DNA from 2 places in the Brevibacillus sp. YAE8 genome. Region 1 is predicted to be linked to the other one. Evidence: riboswitches for the same ligand, from Rfam matches in the RefSeq annotation. Region 1 holds a riboswitch; the other holds the start of a gene.

What was found. Region 1 has a riboswitch for S-adenosylmethionine ahead of AC27IT_RS12370 (MetQ/NlpA family ABC transporter substrate-binding protein). Riboswitches for the same ligand answer to the same signal wherever they lie in the genome.
Region 2: it holds a riboswitch for S-adenosylmethionine, as region 1 does, so the genes downstream of both, AC27IT_RS10130 (homoserine dehydrogenase) here and AC27IT_RS12370 (MetQ/NlpA family ABC transporter substrate-binding protein) in region 1, are expected to answer to the same signal.

The regions. Positions count from the first base shown of each region.
Region 1 is NZ_BAAIYG010000007.1:45,850-53,283, reverse strand. It holds gene AC27IT_RS12395 (ABC transporter ATP-binding protein) at 1-795, opposite strand, end outside; gene AC27IT_RS12390 (YxcD family protein) at 1,003-1,302, opposite strand; gene AC27IT_RS12385 (hypothetical protein) at 1,290-1,730, opposite strand; gene AC27IT_RS12380 (methionine ABC transporter permease) at 1,886-2,548, opposite strand; gene AC27IT_RS12375 (methionine ABC transporter ATP-binding protein) at 2,527-3,585, opposite strand; gene AC27IT_RS12370 (MetQ/NlpA family ABC transporter substrate-binding protein) at 3,626-4,459, opposite strand; SAM riboswitch class I at 4,582-4,684, opposite strand; gene AC27IT_RS12365 (hypothetical protein) at 4,904-5,254, shown strand; gene AC27IT_RS12360 (ABC transporter substrate-binding protein) at 5,576-6,649, shown strand; gene AC27IT_RS12355 (nucleoside hydrolase) at 6,728-7,434, shown strand, end outside.
Region 2 is NZ_BAAIYG010000005.1:105,781-113,214, reverse strand. It holds gene AC27IT_RS10140 (cyclase family protein) at 1-399, shown strand, start outside; gene AC27IT_RS10135 (DinB family protein) at 610-1,125, shown strand; cobalamin riboswitch at 1,230-1,429, shown strand; SAM riboswitch class I at 1,895-2,002, shown strand; SAM riboswitch class I at 2,146-2,255, shown strand; gene AC27IT_RS10130 (homoserine dehydrogenase) at 2,339-3,601, shown strand; gene AC27IT_RS10125 (hypothetical protein) at 3,668-3,823, opposite strand; gene AC27IT_RS10120 (CapA family protein) at 3,982-5,121, opposite strand; gene AC27IT_RS10115 (VOC family protein) at 5,199-6,005, shown strand; gene AC27IT_RS10110 (NUDIX hydrolase) at 6,048-6,455, shown strand; gene AC27IT_RS10105 (P-loop NTPase family protein) at 6,677-7,434, shown strand, end outside.

The DNA.
Region 1 (7,434 bases):
GTTTTCAACGGCATGGCTCAGCTCGTAAGGGAGGCAAAGCGGCACGCCTGTGCGCGGGTCGGTCAAAATGTCCGCTTCGATGTTGAATACTTTGCGCAGCATCTCGGGAGTCATGACTTCTGCCGGAGTACCTTCTGCCATGACGGTGCCGCGAGAGATCGCCACCATGTGCTGGGCGTAGCGTGTCGCATGGTTCAAATCGTGGACGACCATGACGATCGTGCGGTTTTCTTCCTCGTTCAGCTTTTGCAGCAGCTTGAGCACTTCCAACTGGTGTGCCATGTCGAGGAAGGTGGTCGGCTCATCCAGGAACAGAATGTCGGTCCCTTGCGCCAAAGCCATGGCGATCCAGGCGCGCTGGCGTTGACCGCCGGAGAGCTGGTCTACAGGACGGTCGTAGAAGTCGACCATACCCGTCATGGAAATGGCCCATTGGACGATTTCCTTATCTTCTTTGGTCAGGGAGCCGAAGCCTTTTTGATGCGGGAAGCGGCCGTAGGTAACAAGCTCAGACACGGTCAATCCATCGGGAGCAGTTGGGTTCTGCGGAAGAATCGCCAGTTGCTTGGCGACTTCTTTGGTCGACTGCTGATGGATAGACTTCCCGTCCAGAAACACCTGTCCGCCTGACGGCTTCATGATTCGGGCCAATGTTTTGAGGATAGTCGATTTGCCCGAGCCGTTTGCGCCGACCAGCGCGGTGATTTTGCCGGAAGGGATGCTGATATTCAGGTCTTTGACAATGGAAAGCTCGCCGTAACCGATGTCCAGCTTTTGCGTGTATAAGCGTTCCACAATAGGCCAACTCCTTTATAGGAAAGTATGTACATGTATGAGTAAAAGCAGACAATGATAATCATTTTCATTAAAGTATATAACGGAATGCAGGCAATTTCAATACTTGATCGCTTGATCGCGTGCAATCGAGGCATGAGAAAAGCCAACCTGCTCTCTAGTGTGAGCAAATTGGCTTGGGAATAACAAGCTTATGAAAATAGGCGACTAGCTTTGGTACGTGATGTGGGCGATGATGCCTTCCTCGTCATCCAGTACCAGCTCGATACCCGCAGAGTACGGGTTGCGTTGCATTTGCGTCTCCAGATAGAAGCGGATGGCTTCGATCAGGTTGATCTCGACGAACACCTGCTTGCGACCGTTGGCGTAAACTTCAGCGGAAAAGCCGTAGTCTTCGTCCCACATCAGCTCAACTTCTACGTCTTGCGGCTGAACTTGCTTTTTGCTCGCCACATGCAGGCAGATGGCGTTGATGAGCATTTGCTCCGAAAATGTTATCTTTTCCATGCGTTCAGTTCCTGTTTCTTCGCGCGTTGCGTTTTGAAGTAGACGAAGATTTTGCGGATCAGGACGATCACAGCCACAATCGCCAGCATGTTAATCAGGAAGCCGAAGATTGCGCCCAAAGCTCCCATGTCGCCAAACAGGCTACCGAACAGCAATCCAGCCAGTCCACCGACGAGAAGGCCTTTCATGAAGCCGCCGCTGCTTTTGGTCGGAGCAGCAGTTGCCGGTGTATTGGTTGTCGTGCTTTTATTGGTAGAGGCATTTACATTCGAATCGGCTTTGGTTGGAGTTTGCGTGTTCGTTGGAGCTGTATTGGAATTGAACGACTTTTTGCCAGACTTGTAGCCTTTTGCATCGGCGTGATCTGTGAATCCGCCAGGAGCGAGTACGAGCATAACGGCGACCAACAGCATGATGAGTTTTTTCATGTGATTTGAGTAGCCCCTCTCTATTCATTGAGTTACATATAAGTGTACATGAATATTTGGAGCTTTTCCACCAAACATTCGGTGAACATTGCTGGATGGAAGAAGAAAACAAAACGAAAGCCCCTGACGTGCAGCAGCAGCCAAGGGCTTTCTCGCTATGCGCTTTTTTTCAGTTTGCGAGCCGCCCAGTTGCCGAGCGACTGGATCAGTTGCACCAAAACGACGAGGATGATGACGGTAATTATCATGACCTCGATATCCCATTGCTGGTAGCCGTAGCGCAGCGCCAGATCGCCCAGCCCGCCCGCTCCGACGGCTCCGGCCATCGCGGTCGCGCCGATCAGGCCGATGGTGGCAATCGTCAGGCAGAGCACGATGCCCGGTCTTGCCTCGCGCAGCATGATGCGAAAAATAATTTGTCGGCGCGAGGCTCCCATGGCCTGGTACGCCTCGATGACGCCGCGGTCCACGTCGTGCAGCGCCGTCTCCATCAAGCGGGAAATATAAGGAGCCGTGTAGACGATCAACGGGACGATGGCGCCCTCGATGCCGATGGAGGTACCGACGATCAGCTCGGTGAACGGGATGATCGCGACCATCAGGATGATAAAAGGCAGCGAGCGCACGATGTTGATGATCGTATTGAGTGCGTGGTAGATGAATTTGTTCGGAAACAGATGGTTGCCCTGGGTAACGACGAGAAGAATCCCCAGCGGAATGCCGATGAGCGTCGCAATGAACAGCGCGATGCCCACCATGATGACAGTTTCCTGCAAGGACTGTCCGAAGACAGGAATCATTTCAGTAAGGCGGTCCATGAGTGCGTGCCCTCCTCTCGTTCGACGATGTCCACTCTGTAAACCGATTCGCGCAGAAAAGCAATGCCGTCCTCAATCGCCCGTTCCTCCCCGGAGATATGCAGCAGCAGAATGCCCAGCGCCGTTCCTTTAATGGAAGTAATCGAGCCGTACAGCAAGTTGGTGCTGACCGGAAAACGCGCGGACAGCGTGCCGAGCACCGGATCGAGCGCGGCATCCCCGCGAAAAGCTACGCGAAGTATTTTCGAGACAGGCCCGGACGGCTTGATTTTGGCCAAAATTTCACCCGGCACTTCATCGTCAAAAATCGTCTTGATGAAATTGCGCGTCGTCTGCTGCTGCGGATTGCTGAAAATATCAAGCACAGTCCCTTGCTCGATGATGACGCCGTTTTCCATGATCGCGACCTGGTCGCATATTTTTTTGATAACCTGCATTTCGTGGGTAATCAGCACGATTGTCAGATTGAACTTGCGGTTAATGTCGAGCAAAAGCTCCAAGATCGATTCGGTCGTCTGCGGGTCGAGAGCAGATGTCGCTTCGTCGCACAGCAAAATTTCCGGATCGGTGGCGAGTGCCCGGGCAATGCCTACCCGTTGCTTTTGCCCGCCGGACAGTTGGGAAGGATAGGCGTTTGCCTTGTCCGCCAGACCGACGAGGCGCAGCAAGTCTTCTACCTTGCGCTTGATAACGTCCTTTGGCACTCGGTTCATCCGCAATATTTCCGCCACGTTGTCAAAGACGTTGTAGGAGGAAAGCAGATTGAAGTGCTGAAAAATAATGCCGATCTTTTTGCGCGCCTGGCGCAGCTCTTTTTCCTTCAGCTCAAGCAGATTTTGCCCGTTGACGACTACGGAGCCGCTCGTCGGCTTTTCCAACAGGTTGATCGTGCGGAGCAGGGTACTTTTCCCCGCTCCGCTAAAGCCGATCACGCCGTAGATTTGCCCTTTTTCCACGTTCAGAGATACGCCCTTCAAGGCTTCGACCTGCCTGGCTCCTACCTTGTACGTTTTATGAATATCAGTTAGCTGTATCATCACGAGTGTCTCCTTGTTGTCGGTTGTTCCCGGCATGTTTTTACCAGGACGGCAGCACGGCTCCTTCAAAGTGTTCGTCGATAAACTTCTTCACTTCTTCCGAGCGGTAGATGTCCACGAGCTTTTTGTAGGTCGGGTTGTCTTTGTCTGCTTCTCTGACGGCGATGATGTTGACGTAAGGAGAATCAGACGTTTCCGAGAAGATCGCGTCTTTTTTCGGCGAATAGCCTGCTTCCATGGCGAAGTTGGTGTTGATCGAAGCGACTTCCACGTTGCCGAGCGAGCGAGCCAAAAACGCTGCCTCCAGCTCCTTGAATTGCAGTTTTTTCGGATTTTCCACGATGTCCAGCGGAGTCGCGTTGTCTTTCACGCCGTCTTTGAGCTTGATAAGTCCGGCAGCCTGGTAGAGCAACAGAGCGCGGGCGCGGTTCGTCGGGTCGTTTTGGATGCCGACCACGCCGCCTTCCGGGATGTCCTCTACTTTTTTATGCTTGGTGGAGTAGAGCCCCATCGGGAAGGTTACGCCTTTGCCGATCTCGACGATTTTGGTTTTGTGGTCCTGATTGAACTTGGCCAGGAACGGGATGGTCTGGAAGCTGTTCATATCGAGATTGCCTTTATCGAGAGCCTGGTTCGGTTGCACATAGTCGTTGAACACGACCAGCTCCACGTCGATTCCTTGGCCTTTGGCGACTTCTTTTACTTTGTTGAAAATTTCTTCGTGAGGGCCGCCTGTCACGCCGACCTTGATTTTGGTTTGCTGTTCAGCAGCAGCTCCACCGTTTGCGGGAGCCGCTTCCTGTTTGCCGCCGCACGCCGTAACGAGAGAAGCAGCTAGCAGAAGCGAAGTGAGAAATAAGCCTGTCTTTTTCATGAAAATTCCCCTTTTCTTTGGTGTTTGTATATCTTGAAAATAGTAACCGGGAAAACAAAAAGCCTCTTCCGCTAAGAAGAGGCTTGTAACTGCGCATGCAACATTCACAGTGGTCAATGCCTCTCTTATCTGTCGGAATTGATTTCCGCTGGATTTGGCACCATATCGGTGGGATAGGTTGCCGAGGTGTCATAGGGCCAGTCCCTCGACCTCTCTTTATAAGAGAAGTGGCTTATGAAATTCGGTCAAAGCAAATTGCCTACAATTCATATTAGGTTAGTTGGATTATAGCTTGCCGATTTCGACCTGTCAATTGTTTTTCCGAACGAATTTTTGACTGAAAAATGTAAAAATGATCTAAATACGAATGTTTGCTTGCTCTAGCCAGAAATCATATGTATAATGGGAGCAACGAATCCGATAACAGCTCTCGCGGGTGATGTCATGAGTTTAACAGACACGAATGAAACGAGAAAAAAGCTGTCTGCCATTTATAATGAGATAGCGAAAGAGTTGTTCGGATTTGGAACGACTTTGCTGAGAGTGACCATTGAGAATCAGTTGATTACCTTCCACGCCAAGCATCGCCGTTCACCGCGCTCTGCCGCGCTTGAAGGCGAAGCCCCGGCCCTGAAGCTCGAAGTCGATTTTCGCATGTCTCTTCTTTATAAGAGGAAACTGAAAGAACGGCTGGAAGAAGAGATGGGTCTGAAGCTGGAAGCTGTGCTAAGAGACTATGATGCGCCTACGCAGTGGGCGATCACGAATGTGATTGTGAGCGGCTCGGAAAATTAAATACTTGCCCCATTCGTTCGGATTTTCCCTTTTGATTTATCTCAAGGGAAGACCGTGAAAATGGTGTGAAACGGGTGTCGCTTCTCTTTGTTTACGAAGAAAAGTGCTCTTGTTTAGAATGTATCGTTCTATTCAAGGGTGCTTTTCTTTTTTCTTTTTCAGCTTCTCAACGCTTTGCAAAGGGGGTGGTTGATGAATAAAATCACCGAACGAGGGAAACAGTAGGGGGTTTCACGACACGCAGTATAAAAACGAGAAAACACTTCATTCTATGAGATGGAATCATTCGTCATTTATAAGCCGAACGGGAGGAACATTACGATGAAAAAAATGCTGACAGGAATACTTTCTGCTTCCATGCTGTCTCTGGTGCTTGCAGGCTGCGGCAGCAGCGACAAACCGCAGGAGGGAGCAGCAGGCGAAGCTGCCAAAGGCGAGCCGCAAAAGCTGGTAATCTCTACATGGGGCTTTTCTGAAGACTTTTTCCGCAAAGAAATCTACGAACCATTTGAAAAAGAGCACAACGTGAAAATCGTGCTCGAAATCGGAAACAACGCCGAGCGTCTGAACAAAATCCGCCAAGGCAGTTCCGACGTCGATCTGATCTATCTCTCCGACTACTATGCGCAGCAAGGAATCGACAGCGGCGTATTTGAAAAAATCGACCGCAGTCGCATTCCGAACCTGAACCAGATTTACGATATCGCCAAAGCGCCGCTGGGCGAGGACTACGGTCCAGCCTACACGATCGGACAATTCGGGATTGCCTACAATCCGAAGCTGGTCACAACCGAGATCAAAGATTGGAAAGACCTGTGGAGCCCTGAGTTGGCAGGCAAGCTGACACTGCCGAACATCACGTCCACCACAGGCCCGATGATTCTCGACAGCGCTTCGATGGTAGCAGGTAGCGCAGAGTTTAACGAAGACCAGGCGTTTGCAAAAATGAAAGAAGCGAATAAAGGCGTTGTGAAGTATTACGACAAAACTTCCGAGTACGTGAACATGTTCAGCCAGGAAGAAATCGCAGTGGGTCCGATCATGGAAATGTACTTCAAAGACATCCAGGCAGCCGTGCCAGAAGCGGTATTCGTCGCTCCGGCAAGCGGTGGCTACGCCGTAATGAACACCGTCAACATCGTCAAAGGCAGCAAAAACAAGCAACTGGCCGAGGACTTCATCAACTATCAGTTGAGCAAGGAAGTTCAGGAGAAAACAGCGAAAGCAAAAGTAGACTCTCCTGTAAACACGTCTGTGGAGCTGACAGCCGAAGAAGCAAAAGGCGTGACTTACGGCGAAGAGACAGTGAACAAGCTGCGCAAGCTGGACATGAAGTTCGTCAACGAGCATTCCAAGGCGTGGATTGATCGCTGGAACCGCGAAATTACCCAATAACAAGCGCTTGAAACAGGACAAGGGTATAGACGTCAGGCGGATATACCCTTGTTTGTTTCAACTGAAGGAGGACCACTCGTGGAGCAAAAAATCATTCTTGATGTCGATACCGGAATTGATGACGCGCTGGGAATTATTTTGGCTATCAAGAGCGGTCAATGTGAATTGATCGGAATCACTACCGTAAACGGCAACGTATCCCTTGGCAAAGCGACAGAAAATACGTGCAAAATTCTCGATTTCCTGCAAGTGGGAGCAACGATTCCTGTCGTACGCGGAGCCTCCCAGCCGCTTTTTCGTCCGTTGTTTTTCGAGCATCGCATTCATGGCGAGGACGGGCTTGGCGGGGCACTGCGGGATGCGGAGGTGCTGACGCAGCCGCGGGAAGGCTTTGCGCCTGATTTCATTTGCGAGCAAGTGCTGGCTCGTCCCGGGCAAGTCACGCTTGTCATGACAGGGCCGCTGACGAATCTGGCCTTGGCTGTCAGAAGGTGCCCCGAGCTGGTCAAGCAGGTGAAGGAAGTCATTTTTATGGGCGGGGTATTGACCGAGCACGGAAATGTGACCCCGGTGGCGGAGTACAACATGTACGTCGATCCGGAAGCAGCCAAGGTAGTGTTTCACGCCGGATTTCCGCAATTGACATTGGTCGGGCTGGATGTCACACGACGAGTCCTGCTTACCGAAGAACATATCAAGGAACTGGGCGATACGCCCATCGGCCGCTACGTGAAGCAAAGCACGTCCGATTACCTGGACCGCTACTTTGAACGCAACGGCGTGCG
Region 2 (7,434 bases), on a different contig from region 1:
TGCCGCGTACTCGACCTGACGCATGTGGAAGACAAGATCGGGCGAGCCGAGCTGGAAGGTTACGACATTGCGTCGGGAGAGTTTGTCCTGTTTCAAACGAAAAATTCGTGGGAGGATGCTTTTTCGTTCGAGTTCGTCTATTTGGCACAAGACGGCGCAGCGTATTTGGCGGAAAAAGGCGTGCGCGGTGTCGGCACGGATGCATTGGGGATTGAGCGCAGCCAGGAAGGACACCCAACCCACAAAACGTTGTTTGGCGCAGGCGTGATCGTGATTGAGGGCTTGCGGCTTCGCGAGGTGCCCGCAGGAAAATACTTCATGGTTGCTGCCCCGTTAAAGCTGGTCGGCACAGACGCTGCTCCGGCAAGGGTGCTGTTGTTTGAGGGCTGGCAGGGATGAAGGTAAATAAAGCGTTCGCAGGGGGGAGCTGCGGGTACGGGTTCGGGCACGGATACGTATGCCCAACTGCTTTGCGCGACAGAGGGTCTGGCTTGCTATCCCTTTAAAACGGCCGTGATGTTACCACAGAGCATCTGAAAACCGGATGCTCCAAGAAAAGGCCAGACAGCAAAGGAATGACCGTTCCCAAAATCAAAGGAGGCGAAAAGCATGCCAAGTCGACCAAAGCGCGAGGAATACGGGGAGTATTTTGCCTACTATGTCGAGCAAGTGCCAGAAGGCGAGTTGACAGCCGTACTGGCGAAGCAACTGGCGCAGACCGTCGAGATGTATGCCGGGCTTACCGAGGCGCAAGCGGAGTATCGCTACGCGCCGGGCAAATGGACCGTAAAAGAAGTGTTGGGGCATCTGATCGATACGGAGCGGATTATGAGCTACCGCTTGCTGCGAATTGCCCGGGGAGATCAGACACCGCTCGTCGGATTTGACGAAAATGCGTATGTTGCGCAAGCTTTTTTTCAGAAACGCGACCTGGCCGATTTGCTCGAAGAATATCAGGCTGTTCGGCAGTCGACGCGCGCTCTGTTGCGGGGAGTGGCAGAGGAGGCGTGGACGCGAACAGGGACGGCCAACGGCAACAAACTGTCCGCACGCACTTTGGCCTATGTCATTGCCGGGCATGAGGCCCATCACTGTCGCATATTGCGGGAAAGGTATTCACTGTAGACGGTATGCAAAAGCGAACCGCGTTGATTTGATTCGTCCCTTTCGCTTGTTTATTCTACCATTTTCAGGAAAAGTAGAATAGAATGGTAGTAACGATTTGCAAAATTGCATACGGGGGAACAGGTTCCTTGCGGCGATTCGCTGCTAAGGATAATAGGGAAGCTCGGTGCAAATCCGACACGGTCCCGCCACTGTAAGAGGGGAGTTTCGCGCACACAGGCCACTTGTCCAGCCGCTGGACAGGGAAGGCAGCGCCAGACGATGATCCCGAAGTCAGGAGACCTGCCTGTTTCAACAACACTGATGGACCTACGGGAGATAGGGAGGTGTTAGAGGACTCGCCATACTGGCAAACGGACAAGGATGTCTATTGCTTGCCTGCGCATTTTCTAACGATCGGATCTCGTTTCGATCAGTAGAAAATGCGTTTTTTGTTTTGGGGAGAGGAAATCGGCGCTGATTGACCGTGAGCAACTCAAAGGAGGGAGCAGCATGGTTCAGCTTTTCATCTGTCAATGGTGCGGTTATGTCGAAGAACGAGAGCTGTCGGGGGAAAGCGAGGAAGGGCTGGTCCGTTGCGTTTGCTGCAGTACGGAGGAAGTCGAAAGCGTTTTTGCCAGGTGAAGGCGACCGTACATTCGGAACGGTTGTCCCGTTTTTGGCCGTATCTGAACCGTTTCTGACCGCATCTAGCCTGGTTAAAAACGAAAAAGAATTTTGTTGACGAATGCTTTGGAATTTCTTAGAATAGGCTCAACAGCAAACAAAGTTCTTATCCAGAGAGGTGGAGGGTCTGGCCCGATGAAGCCCGGCAACCGTTGCGTAGAGCGACAAGGTGCCAATTCCTGCGGGGCGTTTTCGTTCCGAAAGATAAGAAGCGGGTACATCGTAGCAGTTATGACGAACCTTCTTCTTAACGAAGAAGGTTTTTTGATGTTTCCGCTCAACAAAGGCTTTCTTTTCCAATAAGCTTTTCGCTTGGCCGCTTTCTCGACGAGAAAGAGCAAAAATTCATAGTTTTCTTTATCCAGAGAGGCGGAGGGACTGGCCCGATGAAGCCCGGCAACCGTTACACAGCTTGTGACAAGGTGCCAATTCCTGCAGGGCGGAAGCGTCCTGGGAGATAAGGAGAAGGATTTCGTTGATGCCAAAACCTTCTTCTTAGCGGGAAGGTTTTTTCTTTTTACGAAAATATTGCTATGAGGTGGTAGAAATGAGCGCAGGTGTAGTCAAGGTAGGGCTGCTTGGATTGGGAACAGTAGGGGGCGGCGTCATCAAGACGATTCGTTCGCAGCAGGAGAAGCTGGCTGCGAGATTGGGCAAGCGAATCGAAATTGTCAAAGCATTGGTCCGCGATTCGGAAAAAGAACGGGCCGTTCAGGTAGATCCCGCGCTTTTGACCACGGATTTTGAGGACGTGTTGAAAAGCGATGTGGACATTGTCGTCGAGGTGATGGGGGGCGTCGAGCCGACGTATGACTACGTCCGTGCCTTGATCGAAAAAGGCTGCCACGTGGTGACGGCGAACAAGGAGCTGCTTGCCAAACGCGGCACAGAGTTGGTCGATCTGGCAAACCGGCATCAGGTCCATCTGGCCTATGAGGCGAGCGTGGCAGGCGGCATCCCGATTTTGAGCGTGCTGCGACAGTTTTTGCGCACGAACGATATTCAAGGAGTGCGCGGCATTCTCAACGGTACGACGAACTTCATCCTGACGAAAATGGAAGCGGAGCAGCTCCCCTATCAGGAAGTGTTGAAGCAAGCGCAGGAGCTGGGGTATGCGGAAGCCGATCCGCGCTCTGACGTGGAAGGATTCGACGCGATGTACAAACTGTACATTCTCGCGCAGCTTGTGTACGGAGAATCGCTGCCGCTTGCAAATGTCGTGCGCAAAGGGATTGCCGATTTGTCTCCTGGTCACATCCGTATCGCAAACGAGCTGGGCTACCGGATCAAGCTGATTGCCCAGGCGCACAAAACAGAGCAAGGAATCCGGCTCTCGGTTCAGCCGACCATGCTGCCTGTCGCTCATCCGCTGGCGCAAATTCAGGATGCTTTCAACGCTGTTCAGCTTTCCGGAAACATCGTAGGCGATCTGCTGTTTACGGGCAGAGGCGCAGGCGAGCTGCCGACGGCAAGCGCCGTTGTCGAGGATTTGGCTTATTTGTTGACGCAGCCGTTTACCCCGCATCCGGCCTGGAAGGAAAAAACGGCCGAAGCGCAGCCGGGTCAATGGCAGGACGAGCGCGTGCTGTGTTATCTCGAAGGCTCGTGTCTCGCTGCGACGCCTGATCGCGTCCTGCATTTCTTGCGCGAGGCGGGCGTGACGGTGACGAAGCTGAAAGTCCAATTCGATCTGGGCGGAGTATTGCGCGCGGGGTTGATCGTAACAGGGATTCGCGAAGAGCACGAGGAAGTGCTGAAAAGCGATTTTGGCCTGTCCGTCCGCTGCTTCCCGCTGCTGGAAACGGCATAACCCGAAAAAGCGGCGCAAAAGAAAAAACGGGCAGGCAGCAAGGACGAATGCCAGATGGATGGCGTCCTACTGCCTGCCGTTTTTGTCCGAATGCTTGGGGGGATCAGGGGCGGAGCCGTTTTGCTGGTTTCCCGGGAAGACGGCTTTTTCCCATTTGGTCATGAAATAGCCCGAGAGCAGAAAAACGCCAATGGCTGCTACGGTAATGATGACTCCTGTCATGCTCTCCCTCCTTTTGCTCGTAAAAGCGGTCTTGCTATGGTTTACGAATAAGGCTTGGAGAGGTTTCAGCCAAAAGAACAGGGATGCGCCCGTTTTTTCATGAGCGGCTTCCGGCTGAAGTGGCGAATAGGACGGGGGTTATACTATGCCATGCCATGCTAACTTCCCCGCACGCGGCCCTCTGCGTCAATCTGGACGTTTTCCGAGAGCGATTCGATTCGCTTGCGCAAAGCGGCTCCATCTGTGGCGTTCATCGGCACGGCTTGTCCCAGTTCGGCGTGGAACGGAAGCATTGTCAGGTCGCAGGCGGCGTTTTTCGTACAGCTTGCTTGCAGCACCATCGTTTCCCACGTTTTCGGCTCGGTCGAGCGCGTGAAAATGAAGTTGCCTAGGCTGTAGGCGATCCATTTGCCGCGATACTGCTCAAAGCCTTGCAGCACGTGCGGATGGCCGCCGACGATCAGGTCAGCGCCTGCGTCGATGTACGCCTTGGCGAGTTCTTTTTGATGATCGACGGGAAAGTCTTCGCGCTCTTTGCCCCAATGGGCGATCACGACGACGAGATCAGCCTGTGCTTTCGCCTGCTCGATGGCTTGGACGGCCAAGGCGGGGTCGTAGGTTCCCGCCAGTCCCGGCCCGTTTTTTTGCGCGAACCAGCTCACTTCCGGTATGACCCGGCTGAATCCGAGCACGGCGAGCCTGATGCCGTTTTTCTCCACAAAAACAGGCGCGAAGGCGCGGGTGGCATCGACTCCGCCCCCGACATAGGCGATCCGGTGTTCCTCCAGCGCGGCGAACGTATCGAGCAAGCCGTCTACGCCCTGATCCATCGAGTGGTTGTTCGCCAGATTGACCGCGTCGATTCCGGCGGCCTGCATGGCGGGCGCAGCCAAAGGGGACGACTTGTAGACGTACGCTTTGTTGTCGGCGGGAGTCCCTCTCGTCGTAAGCGGCGTCTCCAGGTTGGCGATGGTGTAGTCATCCTGCAAAAAAAGCGAGCGCACATGCGTGAACGGGTAGTCGTAGCCTTTTTCTAGCAAAACGTTTTCCACATTTCCTGCCATCATGACGTCCCCGACAAAGCTGAGCCGGACAGTCGGCTCCGGGGCAGCGACCGGCTCTGGTGCGGGAGTGGCTTTGGGAGCCTCGTGCTTGCCGAGCGCAGTGAAGCCGAGATAAGCGCCTGCCCCGAGGACGGCGAGCAAGCTGAAAAGCAGCGTATTTTTCCCTGCCCGAAGCCACTTTGGTTTTGTCTGTCTTCGCCGGGAGCGTCTCCGGCTGTGATTCGTCTCGTTCATGCTTCTCCTTTCTTCGCTAACGAAAAGCTGCTAAATTTTGCTATGATAAAGGTAATTACGAAAAGAGGCGAAAAAAGATGCAATTGTCCTTTGACCATCTGGTTCATTTTGTCCATCGTCCGCCCGCAGAAGCAGCGCGGCTGTTTCGCGAAGCCGGATTTCACGCTGTAACGGGAGGCAGGCACACCCATTGGGGGACATGGAACAGTCTCAGCTATTTTGGCTTGTCGTATGTGGAGTTTTTGGCGGTCGAGGATGCGGCGGTTGCCGGACGATCGGACAATCCGCTCATCGCGCAATTGGTCGCGGAGCACGAGCTTGGCGAAGGGCTTGGGCAAATCGCCTTGCGCACCAGCGAAATGGATCTGTGGGTGGAGCGATTTCGCGCGCTTGGGCTGAAGCTGACAGGGCCAGTAGACGGCAGCCGTACAAGAGACGACGGAAAAACATTACGCTGGCGCATGCTGTTTGCCGAAGACCCGCAGACTGCGCGAAAGCTGCCGTTTTTGATTGAGTGGCAGGAGACAGACGAGGAGCGCCAGGCAGATTTGACGCAGCGCGGGATCATCGCTCCGCATCCGAACGGAGCAGCCGAGCTTCTGGCTGTCGGCTTCGCTGTCGCGAATTTGGACGCGGCTGCTGCGGACTGGACGCGGTGGTTCGGCTTGCAGGGCGGGGAAGTTTTCACGGATGAGCGACTGGGTGCGCGTTGCTTGTCGCTTGCGCTGCCCGGCGGAAGCATCGTCCTGTGTGAACCGACGCAGCCTGGAGCGGCGCAGCAGGCGTTAGCGGCGAGCGGAGAGCGTCCTTTTTTCGCGAAAATCGGCGCGGCGAATGCATTGCCGCTTCCGCACGACATTTGCGGCGGGATTTATCTCACTTGACGGACAGCAAAAGCAAGAAACCGGAAAAAAGGAGGCAAGCCTTTGACTGTACCTAAGCATTCACTGTCTGCTGCAGCGATCATTGTCAACGAGCGCAAGGAAGTGCTGCTGATAAAAGGCCCGAGGCGCGGCTGGGAGATGCCTGGCGGAAAAGTGGAGGAAGGCGAGTCCATCCGGGCGGCAGCCATCCGGGAGACGAAGGAAGAGTGCGGCTTGGACATCGAAATTACGAAGTTTTGCGGCGTGTTTCAAAACGTGAGCAAGTCGATCTGCAATGTGCTGTTTTTAGCGAGGCCGATTGGCGGGAAGCTGATCGCGACGCCCGAGTGTCTGGAAGCCGGGTTTTTCCCGATTGAAGAGGCGCTAACAAAGGTTACGTGGAGCAACTTCCGGCAGCGAATCGAGCTGTGCTTGCAGGAGGAAAAGCACCCGTTTTACGTGGAGTTTTGAAAGAACACGCAGCTTGGGAAAGCGGCGTGGGCGTGCAGAGACGAATCCACGACTCGGCGCAGGAACGAGTGAAAGAAGCTGTCCGAAAGCGGACGGCTTTTTTGTGTAGCCAATATACGTGCAACATAATAACGTAGTCAGAGTTGTCAGGAAATATTTTGTTTCTTTTTAGGGTAATAAATATTACGCTTTGAAGTAATTGAATGGTAAGGAGGGATCGCATGACGGATAACTTGACTCTTAATGTCGCCTTGCTCAGACGCAAGGTTCCCAACCTGACTGCAGCCGCTAAAGAGGCAGGCTTGCGGCCAGCTACGGTGTCCAATTTGTGTACGGGCAAAATTCCTGTCGGCCGGGCAGAGGTTCGCACGTTGGTGAGTCTGGCTGAGCTGGCAGGCTGTCGTCTTGACGATTTGATTATTCGCGGCGGGCAAACGAAAATGCTGGAGACGGGAATCAAGGTGATCGACGTTTTCGCCCCTGTCGTTCGCGGGGGGACGGTCGGGTTGGTGGCAAAGCCAGGGGTGGGACAACTGGTCGTGCTGGCGGAGTTGTTTTTGCGCCTGAAGCAGACAGGCTTTACCCCTGTTTTCTGGCGCCCGGCTCGGGATGTCGTGGGCATGGAAGAGGTCATTTCAGAAGCGGCAGCCGTATGTGATAGCTGCGAAGAGTGCTTTCAAGCCATTTTGCAAGCAGAAGAACACGGCACAGCCGTACTGGCCGCAGATCGGTCTTACGTGTTATTTGGGGAGCTTGGCAAGTTGCGGGGCATGCTGGCAGAAGCGCGAGTAACAGACTTGACCGTATTTCTGATTGATGTGAGCGGCGTGGCCACGGAAGAGATTGTCCCCTATGGTCCGTTGGATACGCTTTGGCAATTTGATTTTGTCTTGTCCAGCAAGCGCTACTATCCGGCGATTGATCCCGTAGCCTCTACCTCGACTTTGCTGGAAGACGCCCATTTCGAAAACCGTCATTT